DNA from 4 places in the Phytobacter sp. V91 genome. Region 4 is predicted to be linked to each of the others. Evidence: predicted binding sites of a transcription regulator. Region 4 holds the regulator's gene; each other region holds the start of a gene.
The links. The regulator LexA, encoded in region 4, represses DNA repair genes until DNA is damaged. The targets are predictions, from matches to a motif close to TNCTGTATGTACATACAGNA.

Region 1 (5,835 bases), on a different contig from region 4:
AGCGCGCTTCGGGTTTCCGGCCAGCCGCGGGTTTTCAGGCCGCAGTCCGGGTTGACCCACAAACGCTCGGCCGGAATACGCAGCGCGGCTTTAGCCAGCAGGGTTTCAATCCACTCCACACTCGGGACGTTTGGCGAGTGAATATCGTAGACCCCCGGACCGATTTCATTCGGGTAGTCGAATGCTTCGAACGACTCCAGCAGTTCCATATCGGAGCGCGAGGTTTCGATGGTGATCACGTCCGCATCCAGTGCGGCAATGGCATCCATGATATCGTTGAACTCGCAGTAACACATATGGGTGTGGATCTGCGTCTCATCTTTCGCGACCGCAGCATTAATGCGGAAAGCTTCCACGCCCCAGGCCAGATACGCCTCCCAGTCGCTGCGGCGTAGCGGCAAGCCTTCGCGCAGAGCCGGTTCGTCGATCTGAATAATGCCGATACCGGCGGCTTCGAGATCGGCCACTTCGTCACGCAGGGCCAGCGCAATCTGTTTGGCGATGGTCTCACGGCTCACATCTTCACGCGGGAACGACCAGCACAGAATGGTCACCGGACCGGTCAGCATACCTTTTACCGGCTTGTCGGTCAGAGACTGGGCATATTTCGCCCACTCAACGGTGATAGCCTGCGGACGGCTGACATCACCGATCACCACCGGCGGCTTCACGCAGCGGGAACCGTAGCTCTGTACCCAGCCATTCTGGGTAAAGACGAAACCGTCCAGATGCTCGCCGAAATACTCCACCATGTCGTTACGCTCGGCTTCACCATGCACCAGCACGTCCAGCCCCAGCCGCTCCTGCTCAATAATCGCCTGTTTGATGTGTTCGGCGATACCGGTGCGGTAGTGGCTGGCATCGAGATTGCCTTTTTTGAAGTCCAGACGCAGGCCACGAATTTCGGTGGTTTGCGGGAAGGATCCAATGGTAGTGGTCGGCCAGGCAGGCAGATTAAAACGGGCTCGCTGGGCTTCTGCACGCAGCGGATAAGCGTTATGACGCTGGCTGTCCTGAGCGGTGATCGCCGCCAGACGTTGCGCCACCGCGCTGTTATGCACCCGGGTGGAATGACGGCGAGCCTGAATCGGCGCGCTCCAGGCCTCAATCGCGGCGGTCTCACCGCTGTTCAGCGCATCACGCAGCAGGGCAAGTTCTTCACACTTTTGCAGGGCGAAGGCAAACCAGCTTTTCACTTCGGCATCAAGACGGGTTTCCACACTCAGATCGATAGGACTATGCAGCAGCGAGCAGGAGGAAGCGACCCACAGCGGACGTTGGCCACCGATCGCTGCAATTTGCCGATATTTTTCCGTCAGATCGGCACGCCAGACGTTACGCCCGTTGACCAGTCCGGCAGAGAGCAGCCAGTCAGCGGGCAGACGTTTATGCAGTTCGGCAACATCATCTTTACCCTGCACCAGGTCCACATGCAGCCCCTGAACCGACAGCGCCGTGATGGTATCGAGATTCGGCGTGACCCCTTCGAAGTAAGTGGTCAGCAGCAGTTTCACCTGCCCGGTTAAGGCATCATAGGCGGGTTTAAAGGCCTCCAGCCAGATCTCCGGCAGTTCCAGCACCAGCGCAGGTTCGTCGATTTGCACCCACTCGATACCGCGTTTTGCCAGCTCGGCCAGCACCTGTTGGTAGACCGGCAGAATATCGTTCAGCAGACTCAGGCGATCAAATTGTTCACCCTTTACTTTTCCCAGCCACAGGTAAGTGACCGGTCCTAACAGCACCGGTTTGACCTGGTGGCCCAGCGCGAGCGCTTCGTCTACTTCATCGAGCAACTGGGTCCAGCTCAGCGTGAACTGCTGGCCTTTGACGAACTCCGGCACCATATAGTGATAGTTGGTGTTAAACCATTTGGTCATTTCCGCCGCCGCAGCCGGTTCACCGCCTGGCGCACGTCCACGCCCAATGCGGAAAAGGGTATCGATATCGATGGCGCCGTCGCTGTTCTGATGACGAGCCGGAACGTTACCCAGCAGCAGGCTGGTGGTCAGAACATGGTCGTACCAGGCGAAATCGCCCACCGGAAGCAGATCGATGCCCGCCGCTTTCTGCTGCGCCCAGTGACGGGCACGCAGCTCGCGCCCTACTGCCAGCAGTTCATCACGGGAGGTTTTCCCCGCCCAGTAGCTTTCTTGCGCTTTTTTCAGCTCGCGACGCAGGCCTACACGAGGAAAACCGAGGGTGTGATTTAAAATTGTCATATGTGCTTCCTCTAAGAAATTGTAAATCCAATGGATTTTGAATTTAGGGAAGGCGGCAAGTTTGCTCATTCCCGGAAGCTTACTGGAGTAAGTGACCGGGGTGAGTGAACGCTGCCAACGCACCATAAATTTAAAAGACGAAGGATTTTAGCCGTCCAGATGTTTACACCGCTATAATTCGCAAGTACTGTATATTCCTCAAGCGCAAATTGTTCACGCCGAAGTGAAGGACTTTCATGATCGAAATTAAACATCTGAAAACGCTGCAAGCGTTACGGAACTGCGGATCGCTCGCCGCGGCGGCGACGACGCTGCATCAGACGCAATCGGCACTTTCTCACCAGTTCAGCGATCTGGAACAGCGCCTCGGCTTTCGGCTCTTTGTGCGTAAAAGTCAGCCTCTGCGCTTTACCCCGCAGGGTGAAATTCTGCTGCAACTGGCAAACCAGGTGCTGCCGCAAATCACCAGCGCCCTGCAGGCCTGTAATGAACCGCAGCAAACCCGGTTACGTATCGCGATTGAATGCCATAGCTGTATTCAGTGGCTGACCCCGGCGCTGGAGAGCTTTCACACCCAGTGGCCGCAGGTGGAGATGGATTTCAAATCCGGCGTGACCTTCGATCCGCAGCCCGCGCTGCAACAGGGTGAGCTGGATCTGGTGATGACCTCCGATATTCTGCCGCGCAGCGGACTGTTCTATTCGCCGATGTTTGATTTTGAAGTCCGTCTGGTGCTCTCGCCTGACCACCCGCTGGCGGCCCGCACGCGGATAACGCCGGAGGATATCGCCACCGAAACTCTGCTTATCTATCCGGTACAACGCAGTCGTCTGGATATCTGGCGTCATTTCCTGCAACCGGCGGGCGTCAGCCCTCAGCTTAAAAGCGTGGATAACACCCTGCTGTTGATTCAGATGGTGGCGGCACGGATGGGGATTGCGGCATTACCGCACTGGGTAGTAGAGAGTTTTGAACGCCAGGGCCTGGTGGTGACAAAGACCCTGGGCGAGGGATTATGGAGTCGGTTGTACGCTGCCACGCGCGATGGCGAACAGCGTCAACCGGTGACCGAAGCCTTTATTCGCTCAGCGCGGAACCACGCCTGCGATCATCTGCCGTTTGTTCGGAGCGCGGAGCGACCCAATGCCGATGGACCCACAGCGAGGCCATTATTACCGCAGCACCAATAATAAAACTTGGCCAGTGGGGCTGCTCCTGCCAGATGGCAAGGTTAACCAGCAGCCCGGCCGGAACATGCACGTTGTTCATGATGCCAAGCGTTCCCGCATCCACCTGCGTTGCCCCGTAGTTCCACATAAAGTAGCCCAGGCCTGAAGCCACAACCCCCAGCCAGATAAGCACGCCCCATTGCAGGTTGGTGGTCGGCAGTTTTTGCGGGTTGCCAAGGGCAAACCAGGCCGTCACCGCCACCACAAATGCGCCGAGATAGAACCAGGCAAAGGCATTGTGCTGCGGCATCGGGCGGGTTTCCATCAGACGCTTATAGCCCACCATACCGATGGCGAAACTGATATTGGCAAGCTGGACAAACATCAACCCCATCCAGAAGTGTTCGCTGACTTTGTCATAGCGAATAATCGCCGCCCCCACCACCGCCAGCAATGCACTCAGCGCATAGCCCCAGCGCAGTTTGCGCTTGCTCAGCAGGTCATAAATCAGGGTGATATACAGCGGCGTAAAGACGGTGAACAGCAGGAATTCAGATACCGTCAGGTAGAGGTACGCCCGGAAGCTGAACAGGTACATGATACCCAGCTGTAACGCCCCCACCAGCATATACAGCCCGAGGGTTTTGAACGGCAGCCCGCGGGTGCGCAGGAAGGGTAAAAAGACCAGCGCCGCCAGCCCGACGCGCATCAGCACCGAAAAATAGCTGTCAACGTGCCCGGCGAGATACTCGCCAATCAGGCTAAAGGAAAAGGCCCACAGGATCGTGGTGATGATGAGAAGCGCCACAATGAATGTCTCTCTGGATAAGGAGCACTCATTGTAGCGAAGTCTTCAGTTGACGACTGGTCAATAATTGATCTTTAGATCAACTAAGGAACAGTTTGCGCAGATAGTCAGGGACGGCGTTGTCCCCGTTGGTGCCAATCACTTCCAGCTCCGGATACAAATCTTTCAGACGCTGATGGGCATTGCCCATAATGCAGCCTTTGCCCGCCATCGAGAGCATCTCAGCATCGTTCATGCCGTCACCAAAGGAGATACACTCTTTCAGGCTGTAACCCAGCGCTGCTGATACCGCTTCCAGCGCATGCCCTTTCGACACGCCGCCGGCCATCACTTCCAGACAGGTCAGGGTGGAGAAACTCACGTTAACACGATCGCCCCAGCGGGCATTGATCGCCTGCTCCAGCGGTAACAGGGTTTCATGCTTCTCGCAGGTAAAGAAGACCTTGCTGACCCCTTCCGGCTCCAGCAGGCCCGGCTCGTACAGGGAGTACTGGAAAATCGCCTCTTTAAAGAAACGCATTTCATCCGGGCGATGACGGTTCATAAACCACTCATCATCGCGATAAACGTTGGTGATGATATCCGGGTTGTTATGCACCACGCCGAACAGATCGGTGGCAATATCGCGGTCAAGGTTGTGGGTGAAAACCAGATTGCCGTCGGTATCATGTACCCGCGCGCCGTTGGAGGTGATCATCCAGGCCTTGATCCCCAGGTTGTCGCGAATCTGGCCGACATCAACATGGTGACGTCCGGTGGCGAAAACAAAGTTCACTCCGCGTTCAGTCAGGAGCTTAAGCGTCTCTTTCGCATACGGGGAGAGAGTGTGATCGGGGGAGAGCAATGTGCCATCTAAATCAGATGCAACAACCTGATACATAAGAACCTTATACCTCAATAATTCATTAGTTATGCCGATCGAAGAATTCGACGATGGCGCGAAGCGCGACCGAGCGCATAGCGTCCTCTTCAAAGAGGATCTCATGGTACGCGCCCTTTATGACAAGCGGCTTACCCCCTTCGCAAGGAAAGCCCGCTGCGGCGCGGATATCGCAGAAACGATCGTGCATGCGGTTATCCACAACACGCTCTTCTTCTGCCTGAATAATTAACATCGGCGGCGTATCTGAAGCCGCATCTGCCAGGACCTGCTCACCGGCCAGAATACCTTCCCGCACCCAGTGCAGGGTCGGGCCACCAACGCGTAACTGCGGCTCGTCGGCGTAAAAACGCAGGTTACGCCGATAACGTTCACGGCTGTGGGTCAGCGTATTGAGCGCAAAAGGCAGGGCATGCCAGCGCCCGGTGCCAATGGCATAGGTTTCGCGAATACGCGGATAGCCTTCCGCCCAGTCCAGCAACGGGCGAACCATCCAGTCAGGCAGATGAATAATAATGCCAAACATGGGGGCACAGAGGGCAATGGCGTCACAGCCAGCCTGCGGATGGCGCTGCACAAACAAGGTTGCGATAGCGCCTCCCATCGAGTGCGCCAGAATATAACGTTGCCGCCAGGGGCCTGGAGCGACCTCCTGCTGCCAGAACGCCGCCAGATCATCCACGTAATCACTGAAGTTAACCACGTGGCCCCGGTGCGTATCTTCCAGCATGCGCCCGGAACGCCCCTGACCGCGATGGT
Region 2 (5,835 bases), on a different contig from region 4:
CCGTTGATGTTACGGGCCGCGCGACCAATGGTCTGGATCAGTGAGCGCTCGGAGCGCAGGAAGCCTTCTTTATCGGCATCCAGAATCGCCACCAGCGAGACTTCCGGCATATCCAGGCCTTCACGCAGCAGGTTGATGCCGACCAGCACGTCGAACTCCCCAAGGCGCAAATCGCGGATGATCTCCATACGTTCGACGGTATCGATATCCGAGTGCAGATAGCGCACCTTCTCTCCATGCTCTTCCAGATATTCCGTCAGATCTTCCGCCATCCGCTTGGTTAAGGTCGTCACCAGCACGCGCTCGTTAATGGGTGAGCGTTTGCGAATTTCGGAGAGCAAATCGTCGACCTGTGTCGCCACTGGGCGAACTTCAATGACCGGGTCAAGCAGGCCAGTGGGACGCACCACCTGGTCAATCACTTCATCGCCCGATTTTTCCAGCTCATAGTTGCCAGGCGTCGCAGAGACATAAATGGTCTGCGGTGCGAGGGCTTCAAACTCTTCAAAGCGCAGCGGACGGTTGTCGAGGGCTGAGGGTAAACGGAAGCCGTACTCCACCAGCGTCTCTTTGCGCGCCCTGTCGCCTTTATACATGCCGCCAATCTGCGGAATGGTAACGTGAGATTCATCAATCACCAGCAGGCCATCGGCAGGCAGGTAATCGAACAGCGTCGGCGGCGGCTCACCCGGCCCACGCCCGGACAGATAGCGCGAGTAGTTTTCAATCCCCGAGCAATATCCCAGCTCGTTCATCATCTCCAGATCAAACTGGGTACGCTGGGTCAGACGCTGCTCTTCCAGCAGTTTGTTATTGTCCATCAGCGATTTTCGGCGAATAACCAGCTCGCTTTTGATCTCTTCCATCGCCTGCACAATACGTTCACGCGGCGTGACGTAGTGGGTCTTGGGGTAGACGGTAAAACGGGGGATCACCGATTCCACCTGCCCGGTCAGCGGATCAAACAGGGACAGCCGTTCCACCTCTTCATCGAACAGCTCAACGCGCAGGGCAATATCGTCAGACTCCGCCGGGAAAATATCAATCACCTCCCCACGCACGCGGAACGTCCCGCGCTGGAAAGCCTGGTCATTGCGGGTATATTGCAGCTCCGCCAGACGACGCAGGATTGAACGCTGATCGATAATCATGCCGTTGGTCAGGTGCAGCATCATCTTCAGATACAGATCCGGGTCGCCCAGACCGTAAATGGCCGACACCGACGCCACCACAATCACGTCCCGGCGTTCGAGCAGCGCTTTGGTCGCCGACAGACGCATCTGCTCAATGTGCTCATTCACTGAGGCATCTTTTTCAATAAAGGTATCTGAGCTTGGCACATAGGCTTCAGGCTGGTAGTAGTCGTAGTAGGAAACAAAATACTCCACCGCATTTTCCGGGAAGAACTCTTTCATTTCGCCATACAACTGGGCCGCCAGGGTTTTATTGGGCGCCAGTACCATGGTCGGGCGCTGCAAATCGGCAATCACGTTGGCGATGGTGAAGGTTTTACCTGAACCCGTCACCCCGAGCAGCGTCTGATGCGCCAGCCCATCTTCAAGGCCTTCTTTCAGGCGGCGGATAGCCTCAGGCTGATCGCCAGAGGGGCGAAAAGCAGAATGCAGTTTTATCGGTTTACTCATGTGAACAGCTACCTGATGAAGGAATGAGCGGGCAGGAAAGTAATTTTACTCACCACGCGGAGATTTGCCAGTAATATATACTGGATGAAAAAACAGTGGCATTATCGTGGATCTGTACTAGCCAGGGTCGCAACAGTGTTTGCTGACCATGAAAACCGACCAGACTGGAACAAAACACCTGCCCTTACGGGTTATCCCCAGAACATTTCGTTTTTTAACATTTGTCAAGGGAGGTAATGAAAGTTTTGTGGCAGCGGGTGACACTTTTCTTACAACCATTGCTTTTATTTAACTAATTGATAAAAAACACTTTTCATCAAAAGCCGCCTTTCGCATCAATTCAGGCGCAGGCCGCGTGTTTACTCGCTTATCGCACTTTTTCTAACTCTAATACACAAGGTTATCCACAGGAATAGTGGATAACTCTCTCCAGCCCATGCGCACCCTGAGTCCACAGATTGCTGACTGGCTGTGTTTTTAGCGTCGTAAAAAATTTTTATCGCTTATTTTCGCAGAATAATTGCTAACGAAACGGCAAAACCGCCTGCGATCGTGCTCACATTTTACCCATTTTGCTGCACCATAAGCGTCAGGGTAAGCACTGACAAAGTGCACGGATTTTCGCCATTTTTGGCGAAAAGGGATTTTAAATACCTGTTTTCTCATCCTTATCTGAAAAGCAAACACCTTTTACGTTTTGGCAAGCCTTTTGCAGACTGATCCTGACCTCAAATCGAGAGAAGGAGCGGATTATGTTGAGCTTACGTTCAGTGAACCAGTATTACGGCAATCAGCATACGTTGTGGAACGTCGACCTCGATTTAGTTCCAGGCGTCTGTACCTCCGTTATCGGCCTGCCGGGTATGGGCAAAACGACCCTGATTAACTGCATTACCGGGTTTTTACCCGTTGAAAGCGGCAGTATGGTCTGGCAGGACGCCAGTGGACCCCCACAGGATATGCTGCACTGGCAGGCAGAGCACCGTTCGGCTATGGGCATCGGTTATGTGCCTCAGGACAGGAGGATCTTCTCCCAGCTAACGGTCGAGGAGAACCTGCATATCGCGCTGCTGGCAGGCCCGGCCCCCCGCAATGCGGTAAGCAGTGAAATTTATGATCTGTTTCCAGAGCTTTATGCCTTTCGTCAGGTGAAAGGGAGCGGATTATCGGAAGATAATCAATATCAGCTGGCGATGGCGCGGGCGATGATCAACCGCCCACGCCTGTTGATCCTTGACGAGCCGACCCGGGGTCTGGGCCAGGCGTTTATTCATAAGCTCGGGAATCTGATCGTGCGCCTGAATCAGGATCTGGGCATGACCATTCTGCTGGCTGAACAACACCTGAATTTTATCCGCCGGGTGGCGGATCGGTTCTGCCTGCTGCATCGGGGACGTAACGTCGCCGAGGGGGACGTTAAGCAACTGGACGAGGGGCTACTCTCGCACTGGATGACGCCGGAGTCAGCACGCTGAGATCGAGATAATGACCTTTTTGCGCATCGTCTGGCGCGTGTGAAAGCCAGGGAATTTCCCCGAGCAGAGGGGCTTTCAACACGCGCCGCAGGGTCGCAAGATATTCGTTGTGCCGTCTGCCAGGCGGTTGTACATCATTGGCAATCCATCCGGCCAGCGTTAACCCGGCCTGGGTAATGGCCTGTGCTGTGAGCATGGCGTGATTAATACAGCCCAGTTTAACCCCCACCACCAGAATCACCGGCAGTTGCTCGGCAATCACCCAGTCGGCGAAGGTGTAACTCTCCGACAAGGGGGTAAACCAGCCTCCCGCGCCTTCCACCAGCACCCACTGCGCACTGCTTTCCAGCTGACGTAATCCGGCAGACATCTCCTCAGGCACAATTGGCGTGCCCGTATCAGCGCTGACGATGTGCGGCGAGGTTGGCTCAGCGAAAGTCCAGGGGTTGACCATTGCATAAGGCAACGGCACGCTGCTGTTTTGCTGAAGCGCCAGCGCATCACTATTACGTAGCCCTTCCGGCGTCATCTCGCAGCCCGAGGCGACAGGTTTATATCCCGCGGTACGCAGCCCGCGTAAATTTGCCGCCTGTAGCAATGCGCAGCTGGCGACCGTTTTACCCACTTCAGTGTCCGTCCCGGTCACAAAATAACGTTCAGTCACGGCGGATAACCCCCCAGAATAGTTGATAGCTTAACGGGAAAAGTCCGTTTTCCTGCGGCCAGGCATGCTGCAATTGCTGCAGTTTGCCGCGCGTCAGCCCACCGCTGCGCCCGCCGTGCAGATGGGTTGCGCCAATGCCTTTGAGTGAACGCATGGCTTCTGCGGCATCCGCAAAATGCAGCGTGATAGTTTCCACGCCAGCGGTAAACTGCCAGCCGCGCAGCGCATGGTAAATCTGCATTGGCGGTAAAAAGCGGTTGGCATGCTCCCCGGAATCCACCGCCTGCCAGGCCTGATGCAGCTCCGCTAAAGAGCCTCCGGCAAGGGTCGTGAAGGCAATCTCGCCTCCCGGTCGCACCACCCGGTACAGCTCATTAAGCGCCTGCGGCAGGGAGTTGCACCACTGCACCGCAAGGTTGCTCCAGGCAAGGCAAAAGTGTGCCTCAGGCAGAGGCATGGCCTCGATATCGCCCTGAATATAGTGCTGCGCCGTTCGCTGAAGGCGTGCTTCTTCAAGCATTCGCGGGCTGAGATCCAGCGCCGTCACCTCTGCGCCTCGCTGCTGCCAGTGATGCCCGGTAGCGCCCGGGCCACATCCGGCGTCCAGCACCTTGCGGACAGGTAGCTCACCAAGACGCGAGAGCAATAATGCCGTGCTCTGGCGCTGTAGCCCATCATGCTGGCGGTAGTGCGGTGCTGCCCGGCCAAAGGCATCAGCTACGGCCTGTTTGTTAACCGGCGTCATGCAGCAGCTCCAGCAACTGGTGGATATCTTCAGGTTCGTGGGCGGCAGTAAGCGTCAGCCGCAAACGCGCCGTGCCGGATGGCACCGTTGGCGGACGGATCGCCGTCACCCAGCATCCTCGTTCGCGCAGGGTACTGGCCAGCCCCAGCGCCCGGCTGTTTTCTCCGACAATCAACGGCTGGATCGCGCTGTTTGATGCGGTGACCTGCATCCTGAGCGACGCCGCCCCCTGGCGAAAGTGGCTAATCAGGCTGGCCAGTTTTTCTCGCCGGGCCATCCCCTCTTCACCCCGAATCACCTTAAGAGATGCGCAAAGCGCCAGCGCCTGGGCAGGCGGCATCGAGGTGCTGTAGATAAGATGGCGGGCAAACTGCGACAGATAGTCGGCCACCGACGCGCTACAGAGTACCGCAGCCCCACTCAGCCCCACGCCTTTACCGAAAGTGACCACCAGAATGTCCGGTTTCACCTGCTGGGCATCACAACTGCCGCGCCCTTCGTCGCCCCACACGCCTATCCCGTGGGCATCATCGACCATCAACCAGCCGTTCGCCTTACGGGTTGCCCTGAGGATATCGGCCAGCGGCGCGCTATCGCCATCCATGCTGAACACCCCTTCAGTCACCACCAGTTGCTCTGCGCTTAGCGGTTTTTCCAGCAGGCTCGCCAGATGGGCAGTATCGTTATGGGCAAAACGACGCAGCTGTGCCGGGCTAAGGCTCGCCGCTTCCAGCAGTGAGGCATGGCTTAGCCTGTCGGCAACAATACGATCCTCTTTCGCCATCAGGGCGGTGATCACCGCCTGATTAGCGGCAAAGCCGGAAATAAACAGGAGGGCGCGCGGGTATCCCAGCCAGTCGGCCAGCGTCTCTTCTGCCAGAAGGTGCGCCGTGGTGTAACCGCTGACATGCCCGGAACCGCCGCTGCCGACGCCGTACTGTTCGGCGCCCTGCTGCCAGGCGCGGATCACCGCCGGGTGAGTACTTAATCCCAGGTAATCGTTGCTGGAGAAATTGAGGTAGCGCCGCGTGTCCTGCACCAGCCAGCGCCCTGCCCCCTGACTCACGCACTGGCGGGTACGCAGGGCATCGCTCTGGCGACGGGAGGCGATTGCCTCGTCGATACGCTGCTGCCAGCTCATACAGCGGCAGCGTTGTAATACTGATCGGTATCGGCATGCAGCAATTGCTGCTCCAGCCGATGCTGCTGCTCATTGTCGCCATTGAGGACTTCCGTCTGCTGGGGGTTAATCCCCAGTTTGCGGAACAGCTGGACGTCTTTGTCCTCTTCCGGGTTCGGGGTCGTAAG
Region 3 (5,835 bases), on a different contig from region 4:
CACCTTTTGCATCAGTTCTAAATACTGTTTCATGGTTCCTCAGGAAACGTGTTGCGGCGCACGACGACGGCACGCCCAGACCATCATCGCAATACCCGCGACAATCATCGGAATTGAGAGAATTTGCCCCATGCTGATGTACTGCACCCAGGTGCCGGTAAACTGCGCATCAGGCTGGCGGAAGAATTCAACAATGATACGAAACGCGCCGTAGCCAATCAGGAACAGGCCGGAGACCGCGCCCATTGGGCGAGGTTTGCGAATGTAGAGATTGAGAATAATAAACAGCACTACCCCTTCCAGCGCCAGTTCATACAGCTGCGACATATGACGCGGCAGTACGCCGTAGGTATCGAAAATCGATTGCCACTGCGGGTTTGCAGGTAGCAGGGCCATATCTTCCGCACGTGACGTCGGGAACAGCATGGTGAACCGGAAGTCAGGGTCAACACGTCCCCAAAGCTCACCATTAATAAAGTTGCCCAGACGACCGGCACCCAAACCAAAGGGGATCAGCGGCGCAATAAAATCAGCAACCTGGAAGAAGTGGCGCTTAGTGCGTTTGGCAAAAATAAGCATCACGGTGATCACACCGAGCAGGCCGCCATGGAAGGACATGCCGCCATCCCAGACGCGGAACAGGTACAGAGGATCGCTGAGGAAGACGGGGAAGTTATAAAACAGAACGTAACCAATACGCCCGCCCAGGAAGACCCCGAGGAAACCTGCATACAGCAGATTCTCTACTTCATTTTTCGTCCAGCCGCTGTCGGGGCGGGAAGCACGGCGGCCCGCCAGCCACATAGCGAAAATAAACCCGACCAGATACATCATGCCGTACCAGTGCAGAGAGACCGGTCCAAGGGAGAAAATCACCGGATCAAAATCCGGGAAACGCAGATAGCCACTATTCATCTGTCACCACAACTTGTTGTTATTCCGCCGAAAGTGGACAGCGGTATAAATGTGCGCCCGTGATAGCGGGCGCTCCTGGGTCGCGAATAATAGCATAACGCGGGCAGGCAGGATGCGGCGAAGTTGTAAAAGATATGTATACCCGTCATCCTTTGCGCTGCAGGGGCGTTGGCTTCTCCAGCGCGCCCCGGTCACATCCCGGCTTACAATCCGCCGCGAATAAGACCGCCCAGACCACGCCGCTCCATAAATGCCGCAATCTGATGACGAACTTCGGTTGCCAGCTGGGCTTCCAGCGCACGCTTCGCAAGTGTTTGCGCTTCCGCGAAATCGATCCGCCGCAGCAAATATTTAATACGCGCGACAGAACGCCCGTTCATCGACAGATGATTAAAGCCCAGACCGATCAGCACCGCCACACACATAGGATCGCCCGCCATCTCGCCGCACAGACACAGCTCAATGCCCAGAGATTCCGTCTCTCTGGCAATCATCGCCAGCGCACGTAATACCGCCGGATTCAGGCTGTCGTACATATTCGCCACATGCGTATTATTGCGATCGACCGCCAGAATGTACTGGGTCAGGTCATTGGTGCCAATGGAGATAAAATCGACCCGATTTACCAGGTGCGAAATCATAAAGACCATCGACGGCACTTCGAGCATCACGCCAATTCGCGGTTTCGGGATCGCATAGCCGATCATCTCTTCCACTTCGCGTCCCGCACGCTCGATTAACCTTCGTGCTTCATCCACCTCATCAATACTGGTGATCATCGGCAACAGAATGCTGAGATTGCCGCTGGCGGCATTGGCACGCAGCATGGCGCGCACCTGGACGAGGAAGATCTCCGGCTGATCGAGGGTGATCCGAATGCCGCGCCAGCCAAGGCAAGGGTTTTCCTCACTGATCGGCATATAAGGCAATTGCTTATCAGCACCGATATCGAGGGTACGCAGGGTCACGGGTTTGTCGTTGAACATCTGCAACATGCCCTGATATTGCGCAACCTGCTCCTCCTCCGAGGGGAAGCCGCTTTGCAACATAAAAGGGATCTCGGTGCGATAAAGCCCGATGCCGTCAATACGACTACCCAGCTTTTCTTCATGCTCCGGGCTGAGGCCCGCGTTGAGCATCACCTTTATGCGCTCGCCGCTTTTAAGCTGCGCCGCAAGATTAACGTCATCTTCCGCCAGCCGGGTTAGCTCATTCTCTTCGGTGATGAGCCGCTGGTATTCCTGCAACAGCACCGGTTCCGGGTCGACCAGTAGCTCGCCCCGATAGCCGTCGACAATTAAGGTTCGACGATGGAGAACCGAGGGCTGAATATCCGCGCCCATGACCGTCGGGATCCCCAGCGCACGCACCATGATAGCGGCATGTGAGTTGGCGGCGCCGTCGCGCACCACCACCCCGGCCAGCCTGTCATGAGGCAGTTCGGCAAGGGTCGTGGCAGAGAGCTCATCAGCAACCAGCACGAAACGCTCAGGCCAGGTATTTGGCCCCTGAATGTTATCGTCAAGATGGAACAACAAGCGCTGACCGAGGGTGCGTAAATCACCGGAGCGTTCTTTCAGATAGCCATCGCTGAGGGCGGCAAACTGCTCGGCAAAGCGCTCAATAACGGTTTTGACCGCCCACTCGGCAACCAGGCCTTTATCAACCTCGGCGAACAGCTCACGACGCAGGCGGGCATCAGACAACAGGTGCGAGTAGAGATCGAAAATAGCGGCCGTCTCTTTTTGCGCCCCAGCGGCAAAACGTTTGCTGTAGCGACGAAACTCACCGGCGGCCTCTTCCAGCGCACTGGTCAGTCTCTCGCGTTCAAGGGTGGTATTAAGGGTGGATGCCTCATAAACCTGCTCCATCAGCGGCAGGGTTTCATCCATCCATCCTTCAGCAATCGCCACCCCGGATGAGGCCGGTAGCGCCCGAATACGCGTCTGACGATACTGACCAAAGAGGGCATTTAACTGGGATTGTGAAAGGATCGCCGCCATTTGCGTGGCAAGCGTCACCAGAAAAGATTCTTCACTCTCATCGAACTGACGCAGTTCGCGCTGCTGAACCACCAGCACGCCAAGAAGCTGGCGGCGCTGAATAATAGGCACGCCAAGAAACGCCCGGAAGCGCTCTTCTTTTACCGCAGGAATGAATTTAAAGCTGGGATGCTTTTGCGCATCAGCCAGGTTGATAGGCTCCGCAAGCCTGCCGACCAGACCGACAATCCCCTGATCAAATGCAAGGGTGACCGTGCGCCCGCGCGGTTTTTTCAAACCACGCGTCGCCATCAGGTAATAACAACGTCTGTCATGGTCAGCAAGATAAACCGAGCACACCTCGGTATCCATGGCATGACAAATATCGGTGACCAGGATTTCCAGCGCTTCGTTTAAACGCGGCGCGCTGGCGACTTTTTCAACGATTTCTCGCAGTCGGGTGAGCATAATGTGCGTGGCTTAACCTCTTTTACGTCGCCAGGCAGGGGCATTTTGCGGCTTAGGTGGTGTTTCCTGAAGCGACATCACTGCACCTGCAAATTCTTTCATCACCCGTCGGTAAACATCGCGTTTAAACGACACTACCTGACGAACAGGATACCAATAGCTCACCCATCGCCAGCCATCAAACTCCGGGGTACTACTGGTTTGCATATTGACGTCGGCATCACTACTGACCAATTGCAGAAGAAACCACTTTTGTTTCTGGCCGATACAAACCGGCTTTGTGTCCCAACGCACCAAACGTTTCGGTAACTTGTAACGCAACCAGTTACGGGTAGAAGCAAGGATTCGAACATCTTTACGATTTAAGCCCACTTCCTCGAACAGTTCCCGATACATCGCCTGCTCCGGAGATTCACCAGGATTGATTCCCCCCTGAGGGAACTGCCATGAGTGCTGTCCGAAGCGTCTGGCCCACATAACCTGGCCCTGTCGATTACAGATTACGATACCCACATTTGGGCGGTAGCCATCGTCATCAATCACCGGACTACCTCAAAATAAACCTGAATCAAACGATTGTTTCACACTCGCGGAAAACGGTAAACCACTCAATTGCAGCGGCACAAACGGATAACAATTGAATAACCCACAGTTATCGCCATAGTTATAAACAGACACCCTTGCGCACATCGGGTTTTATTCACGTTTTCTGTGGATAGAGTTGTGAAGAACCCGAGGTTTACCGGGGTAAAACCCAGAGTAGTCTGAATAAGTGGATAATGTACAAAAAAAATAACTTTATTTCATTCATTAGGTTAGATGGATGATTGCCGTGTTTTCATCGCATAATGTGATGATCATCACTTAACCGATCCTTTAGCTGATGAAAGATCGAACAACGTCGTTTTTATCCACAGATTATGCCAATAAGTTAGACACATTTTGTGCAAAAATTGGATTTTCGTCGCACGTCAAGGCTGTAAATCGAAACAGTAGTGACACTTTTACCCAGTTATCCCATTTTTCTGTGGATAACATGGTGTAAGATCCTGTTTATTGTCAGTGACCAGATTTGGACAACTCTTTTTTTTGTTGCGCAACAGCAACAATGATGACGAAAAACACCTTATGAATCATATGTTTTTTTGTTATACATGGAAAAAGATACGTTGAATACATACAGTGCATAAATGCAGTTCGTTTTTTAACCAGGGTTTCTACATGTCCTCTCTTTCACCATTAACATCACCGCCCGGATCCGAAACACAACTTTTTTCCCAGGCGCTGTCGCTTGCGGGATATACCCTGGGGGAGCTGGCTCTCCTCGCCGGACTGCCGGTTCCCCGCGATCTCAGACGAGATAAAGGCTGGACAGGAATATTACTGGAGCGCTGGCTGGGTGCCAGCGCAGGCAGCAAGCCAGAGCAGGATTTCGCCCATCTGGGCGTCGAGCTGAAAACCATCCCGATCGACAGCGCAGGCCGCCCGCTGGAGACCACCTTCGTTTGCGTTGCGCCACTGACGGGCAATACGGGCGTCACCTGGGAAACCAGCCATGTGCGGCATAAATTACACCGTGTGTTGTGGATCCCGATCGAAGGCTCGCGTGACATCCCCGTTGGCGAACGCCGGGTCGGCTCTCCCCTGCTGTGGAGCCCTGATGAGGAGGAAGAAAATCAGCTGCGTCTGGACTGGGAAGAACTAATGGATTTGATCGTACTCGGCCAGGTTGAGCAGATAACCGCCCGCCATGGCGAGGTGCTGCAGCTGCGACCGAAAGCCGCAAACAGTAAAGCGCTCACCGAGGCCATCGGCGCGCAAGGGGAACCCATTCTGACCTTGCCACGGGGTTTTTATCTGAAAAAGAACTTTACGGGCTCCCTGCTGGCAAGACATTTCCTGAAGAACGGGGATTAGTTTTTTACCTCTGCCTGCTGCGCGCTTATAATCAGCGTTTCTTTTTTGGCAGGACCTTGATAGATGTTATTTGCATGGATTACCGATCCCAACGCCTGGCTCGCCCTTGGCACGCTGACGCTGTTGGAGATTGTGCTTGGGATCGACAATATTATTTTTCTTTCTCTGGTGGTTGCAAAGCTCCCTACCGCTCAGCGTAATTACGCAAGGCGACTGGGGCTAAGTGCGGCAATGATTATGCGGTTGCTGTTACTGGCTTCCATTGCATGGATTACCCGACTCACCACTCCACTGTTTGAGCTTTTCGACCACGCGGTCTCCGCCCGTGATCTGATCCTGTTCCTTGGCGGTATTTTCCTTATCTGGAAAGCCAGCAAAGAGATCCATGAAACGATCGAAGGAGAAGAGGAGAGCCTCAAAACCAACGTCAGTTCATTCCTCGGCGCTATCGTGCAGATCATGCTGCTGGACATTATTTTCAGCCTTGATTCCGTGATAACCGCAGTAGGTCTCTCTGACCATCTGTTTATTATGATGGCGGCGGTGGTTATCT
Region 4 (5,835 bases):
AGCAGCTTTTCAGGCTCTGCTGGATGTACTCGTTCATCGGCAATGGCTGCATCTGCCCGGAGCCGGATGCTGAAGTCGCTACCGTCACATGCAGCGGTTTACTGTCGCTGAACCCGGCTTCGGTCATCAGCTTACGCGCCGTGTCCGGGTCGTATTTGACCTGGAAACCAGGTTTGCCGTGCCAGGGGCTGTCCGCCTCGTAGACGCCGGTGGCTTCGGTCATATAACCGCCGAGATAGCTTTTAAGCTCAGCGCGGTTAAGGCACAGGTTGGCGGCCTTGCGCACACGAATGTCTTTCCAGGGCGAACCTTCCTCAAAGGAGAACTGCCACGGCCACAGGTGCGGCTGGGTATTGGCATAGATTTTAAAACCCTGGGCTTTAATTTGATCGACGGCGTCCGGGGCCGGAGCTTCAATCCAGTCCACCTGTTTTGAGAGCAGGGCCGCAGTACGGGCATTGGCCTCCGGCAGCGGGATCAGCACCACTTTATCCACCCGGGGAATACGATCTTTGTTCCAGTAATCGGGGTTTTTATCGAGGATAAGCTGCTGGCGGGGAACCAGTTTTTCCATTTTAAACGGACCGCTGCCCACCGCATGAGCGGCAAACTCCGTCCATGCCAGCTTGCTGCGTGCGGCGGTATCGCCGGTGCTGGCCGGAACCGCGTCATACATTTTTTGCCAGGCCGTCGGCGAGACGATAAACAGGTTGGTAATGTTGTACGGCAGCAGCGCATCCGGTTCGGAGGTGGTCAGTACGACGGTATGATCGTCAATTTTCTCGGCACCGGTCAGGGTCGGCATCCGGGAGAGCGTGTTGCCGATCTGACCCGGCGCGTACTGCGGTGCGGCTTTGTTAAGCACTTTATCGACGTTCCAGACAATCGCATCGGCATTCACTTCAGAACCGTCATGAAACTTCACCCCAGGACGCAGGGTAAAAATCCAGCGACTCTGGTTTTGCGGATCAACATGCCACTCAGTCGCCAGGCCCGGCACCAGGCCGCTCGGCTTTTCACCCTGAGACAGATCCCATTCGACAAGGGCGTCATACAGCGGGATGCCGGTAAAGCGGTTTCCTTCATAGCCCTGGTCGGGCTGACCGAGCGTCAGTGGGATATCTGCGGCAGTCATCGCGATGCGCAGCGTTGAAGCCTGGGACTGCAAAGAGGTAAACAGCGCCAAAGCCCCGCTGACAGCGATAGCGAGGTGGCCTTTACGCAACAATAAGTTTTTCTTCAGCATGGCATTGTCCCTGTTAAATAAAATGTCACTATTTAACAGGCAAGATACATACCAGTTCTGAAATCAGAGAAAAGTGGGGTAAAACGGCTTATAAAATAAGAATGAGTTATATTATCTCTATGATTTAATTTGAAAAATAAAAAAACCTTATTTATTTGCACCGCCAGCGGGAATTCTGTTGCAGAACTGCACCAGCGTATTTAGCACCCTGTCGGGATAGTCACGCAGCGTCACTTTATCTTAAATCACTGCCTCATCCGCCGCGTGACAATCTTAAACAGTTCTTATGAAAGAGCCATAAAGCGAGGTGTTAATAAGGTCTACCAGTGGTAATCGTGGCGTTTTTCCCAGTCAACGACCTCTTTTTCCGCCTGCTCTTTCGCGTATCCATAACGTTGCTGGATTTTCCCCACCAGCTGATCGCGTTTACCTTCGACCACCGTCATGTCATCGTCGGTGAGCTTGCCCCACTGCTCTTTCGCTTTACCTTTTAACTGCTTCCAGTTACCGCCTATTTCGTCTTTATTCATCATCATGTCCTCATCGTTCAGTGTAAATAACGAATCATTGTGGCTCGTTACGTTCTGAAAATGCTGAACGTGCTAATAAGGGTAGTCAGTGATAACGCAACGGTGGATTTATTCGGAATGTTTAACCATCAAAGAGAGAATTATAAGCATGATGGAGAGATGAAGATGAGGGGACTGGTAATCAGGGATGTATCCGCCGGCAGGAGAGGCCATCAGGAAAGGAAAAACGTGGCAACAGGGTGTATCGCCACGGTTTTGTGCGAAGAGTTACAGCCATTCACCATTGCGGATAACGCCAACGGCCAGACCTTCGATGGTGAAGTTCTGCTCGCGCAGATTGACCACGATCGGCGAAAACTCGCTGTTTTCCGGCAGGAGATGAACGGTATTGCCCTGTTTTTTCAAACGCTTCACGGTGACTTCGTCGTCAATACGCGCCACCACCACCTGACCATTACGCACGTCCTGGGTTTTATGCACGGCCAGCAGGTCGCCATCCATAATGCCGATGTCTTTCATCGACATGCCGCTTACCCGCAGCAGGAAATCAGCATTTGGCTTGAAGAGGGAGGCATCCACCTGATAGTGACCTTCGATATGCTGCTGCGCCAGCAGGGGTTCACCTGCCGCGACGCGCCCAATCAGAGGCAAACCGGCGTCCTCTTCTTCTTCAATCAGCAGACGGATGCCGCGAGAAGCACCGGAAACAATCTCCAGCACGCCTTTGCGCGCCAGTGCTTTCAGATGCTCTTCAGCAGCGTTTGGGGAACGGAACCCCAACTGTTGTGCGATCTCCGCACGTGTCGGCGGCATACCCGTTTGGTTGATTCGATCGCGAATGAGATCGAACACCTCTTGCTGCCTGGCCGTTAATGCTTTCATTCCGCCCCCTGGGTGTATATACAGTTATGCTGTGAGTATATACAGCTAAAGGCGATTTTGAAACCAAAATTACGCAAAAAACCAGCAGTTAGCGCAATTCCGGATCTGTCAGCGAAAATGTCCCCACAGCAGCGAAATCCAGGTGAAGAGCGCCAGCAGAATGGTCATCAGTACCGCCGCGGAGCCCATATCTTTCGCCCGTCCGGACAACTCATGAAACTCGGAGCCAATACGATCCACTACCGCTTCAATGGCGCTATTGAGAATTTCAACGACCATCACCAGTACCACTGAACCAATCAGCAATACGCGAGTGATGACATCGACATCAAGGAAACAGGCGATAATAATTGCCAGAATGACCGCGATGGCTTCCTGGCGAAAGGCAGCTTCGTTTATCCAGGCGGCGCGGACGCCTTTCCATGAATAACCGGCCGCTTTGATGATGCGGGTAACACCAGTGGTATTATTGGCCATTAAAAGAACCTTTTTATGAATTGAATTATGTATTGAACATCAATCTCTATGTAAGGTTATAGAGGTACAAAAGAATTTGTGCGCGCTTTCTGATATTCTTGCGACGCAATGGCATTATTAACCAGAGGCTTTACATCGTTTATGTCCGGCTGGCCACGAATTTACTACAAGTTACTTAATTTACCATTAAGCGTATTGGTAAAAAGCAAGTCGATCCCGGCAGAACCCGCTCAGGAGCTGGGGCTCGATACGTCACGTCCTATTATGTACGTTTTACCGTACAACTCGAAGGCCGACTTGCTCACGTTACGCGCTCAATGTCTGGCACATGACCTGCCCGATCCGCTGCAACCGCTTGAGATCGACGGCGTGGAACTGCCGCGTTACATCTTCATTCATGGCGGGCCACGGGTATTTACCTGGTACACGCCAAAAGAAGAGTCGATCAAGCTGTTCCACGACTATCTCGATCTGCACCGTAGCCATCCCGATCTGGATGTGCAAATGGTACCGGTATCGATGATGTTTGGTCGCTCACCGGGGCGCGAAAAAGGCGAAGTGAATCCACCGCTGCGGATGCTCAACGGCATCCAGAAGTTCTTTGCCATCTCCTGGCTTGGTCGCGACAGCTTTGTCCGTTTCTCGCCGCCGGTATCGCTGCGCAGGATGGCGACTGAGCACGGCACGGATAAAATTATCGCCCAAAAACTGGCACGTGTGGCGCGTATGCACTTCGCCCGCCAGCGTCTGGCTGCGGTCGGTCCGCGTCTGCCGGCACGCCAGGATCTGTTTAACAAGCTGCTGGCCTCCAAAGCGATTGCCCGCGCGGTGGAAGACGAAGCCCGCAGCAAAAAAATCTCCCATGATAAGGCCCAGCAAAACGCGGTCGCCCTGATGGAAGAGATTGCGGCGAACTTCTCCTATGAGATGATTCGTCTCTCTGACCGAATTTTAAGCTTCACCTGGAACCGTCTGTATCAGGGCATTAACGTGCACAACGCTGAGCGCGTGCGCCAGCTCGCCCACGACGGCCATGAAATTGTCTATGTGCCCTGCCACCGCAGTCACATGGACTATCTGCTGCTCTCCTATGTGCTTTATCACCAGGGGCTGGTACCGCCGCATATCGCTGCCGGTATTAACCTGAACTTCTGGCCCGCCGGGCCGATTTTCCGCCGCCTGGGGGCGTTCTTTATCCGCCGTTCCTTTAAAGGCAACAAACTCTATTCGACCGTGTTCCGTGAATACCTGGGTGAGCTGTTCCAGCGTGGTTATTCCGTCGAATACTTTGTGGAAGGCGGGCGTTCACGTACTGGCCGTCTGCTGGATCCGAAAACCGGCACCCTGTCGATGACCATTCAGGCGATGTTACGCGGCGGTACGCGTCCCATCACCCTGGTGCCCATCTACATTGGCTATGAGCACGTGATGGAAGTCGGCACCTACGCTAAAGAGCTGCGCGGCGCGACGAAAGAGAAAGAAGGCTTTATGCAGATGGTGCGGGGCTTAAGCAAGCTGCGTAACCTCGGCCAGGGCTATGTTAACTTCGGCGAACCTATTCCGCTGATGAACTACCTCAACCAGCGGGTGCCTGAGTGGCGTGAGTCTATCGACCCCATCGAAGCGATTCGTCCGGCCTGGCTTACCCCTACGGTCAATGCCATTGCCGCCGATCTGATGGTGCGCATTAACAACGCCGGGGCGGCGAATGCCATGAACCTGTGCTGCACCGCCCTGCTGGCTTCGCGTCAGCGTTCACTGACCCGTGAACAGTTGACGGAACAGCTTAATTGCTACCTGAGCCTGATGCGTAATGTCCCTTACGCCGCTGACTCAACGGTGCCAGCCGCCAGTGCGTCGGAGCTCATCGATCACGCATTGCAGATGAACAAGTTTGAGGTGGAGAAAGACACCATCGGCGACATCATCATTCTGCCGCGCGAGCAGGCGGTGCTGATGACCTACTACCGCAACAACATTGCGCATATGCTGATGCTGCCGTCACTGATGGCGGCCATCATCACCCAGCATCGTCATATTTCTCAGGACGAGATGCTGCGCCATGTTGAGCTGCTCTACCCGATGCTCAAAGCAGAACTGTTCCTGCGCTGGGAAAAAGAAGAGTTGGCGGGCGTGCTGGATAATCTGGCCCAGGAGATGTTACGCCAGGGGCTGGTGACCATCAAAGACGGCCAGCTCAACATTAATCCGGCTCATTCCCGCACCCTGCAATTGCTGGCGGCGGGCGCACGTGAAACGCTACAACGCTATGCGATCACCTTCTGGCTGCTGAGCGCCAATCCGTCATTCAACCGCAGCACGCTGGAAAAAGAGAGCCGTACTCTGGCTCAGCGTCTGTCGGTACTGCACGGTATTAACGCGCCGGAATTCTTCGACAAAGCTGTATTCAGTACGCTGGTGCTGACCCTGCGTGACGAAGGCTTTATCAGTGACACCGGCGATGCTGAACCGGCGCAGACGCTGGCGATTTATCAGTTGCTGGCGGAGCTGATCACGTCAGATGTGCGTTTGACTATCGAGAGTGCGACCCAGAGCGAGTAGGGTTTTGCGGCCTGATGCCCTCACCCCGGCCCTCTCCCACGGGGAGAGCAGCTGTGTTTAAAGTCAATGGGTGGCAGCTAACCTGCCGCCCATTTTGTATTGTCACGCACCATGGCGTTCAGGATGGTCACCAGCTTC

Region 1: a site for LexA is predicted at 2,405-2,424, ahead of metR (HTH-type transcriptional regulator MetR). Genes of this name have one in related genera too.
Region 2: a site for LexA is predicted at 1,722-1,741, ahead of uvrB (excinuclease ABC subunit UvrB). Genes of this name have one in related genera too.
Region 3: a site for LexA is predicted at 4,341-4,360, ahead of mutH (DNA mismatch repair endonuclease MutH). Genes of this name have one in related genera too.

The regions. Positions count from the first base shown of each region.
Region 1 is NZ_CBFFRJ010000020.1:45,879-51,713, reverse strand. It holds gene metE (5-methyltetrahydropteroyltriglutamate--homocysteine S-methyltransferase) at 1-2,219, opposite strand, end outside; gene metR (HTH-type transcriptional regulator MetR) at 2,456-3,409, shown strand; gene ACSZO4_RS06380 (carboxylate/amino acid/amine transporter) at 3,297-4,196, opposite strand; gene yigL (sugar/pyridoxal phosphate phosphatase YigL) at 4,276-5,076, opposite strand; gene pldB (lysophospholipase L2) at 5,102-5,835, opposite strand, start outside.
Region 2 is NZ_CBFFRJ010000085.1:7,448-13,282, forward strand. It holds gene uvrB (excinuclease ABC subunit UvrB) at 1-1,643, opposite strand, end outside; gene ACSZO4_RS16990 (ABC transporter ATP-binding protein) at 2,396-3,118, shown strand; gene bioD (dethiobiotin synthase) at 3,060-3,782, opposite strand; gene bioC (malonyl-ACP O-methyltransferase BioC) at 3,775-4,527, opposite strand; gene bioF (8-amino-7-oxononanoate synthase) at 4,514-5,668, opposite strand; gene bioB (biotin synthase BioB) at 5,665-5,835, opposite strand, start outside.
Region 3 is NZ_CBFFRJ010000031.1:25,235-31,069, forward strand. It holds gene thyA (thymidylate synthase) at 1-33, opposite strand, end outside; gene lgt (prolipoprotein diacylglyceryl transferase) at 40-915, opposite strand; gene ptsP (phosphoenolpyruvate--protein phosphotransferase) at 1,119-3,365, opposite strand; gene rppH (RNA pyrophosphohydrolase) at 3,378-3,908, opposite strand; gene mutH (DNA mismatch repair endonuclease MutH) at 4,587-5,282, shown strand; gene ACSZO4_RS08645 (TerC family protein) at 5,346-5,835, shown strand, end outside.
Region 4 is NZ_CBFFRJ010000008.1:61,891-67,725, forward strand. It holds gene ACSZO4_RS03045 (ABC transporter substrate-binding protein) at 1-1,246, opposite strand, end outside; gene ACSZO4_RS03050 (CsbD family protein) at 1,567-1,776, opposite strand; gene lexA (transcriptional repressor LexA) at 2,044-2,658, opposite strand; gene ACSZO4_RS03060 (diacylglycerol kinase) at 2,767-3,135, opposite strand; gene plsB (glycerol-3-phosphate 1-O-acyltransferase PlsB) at 3,277-5,697, shown strand.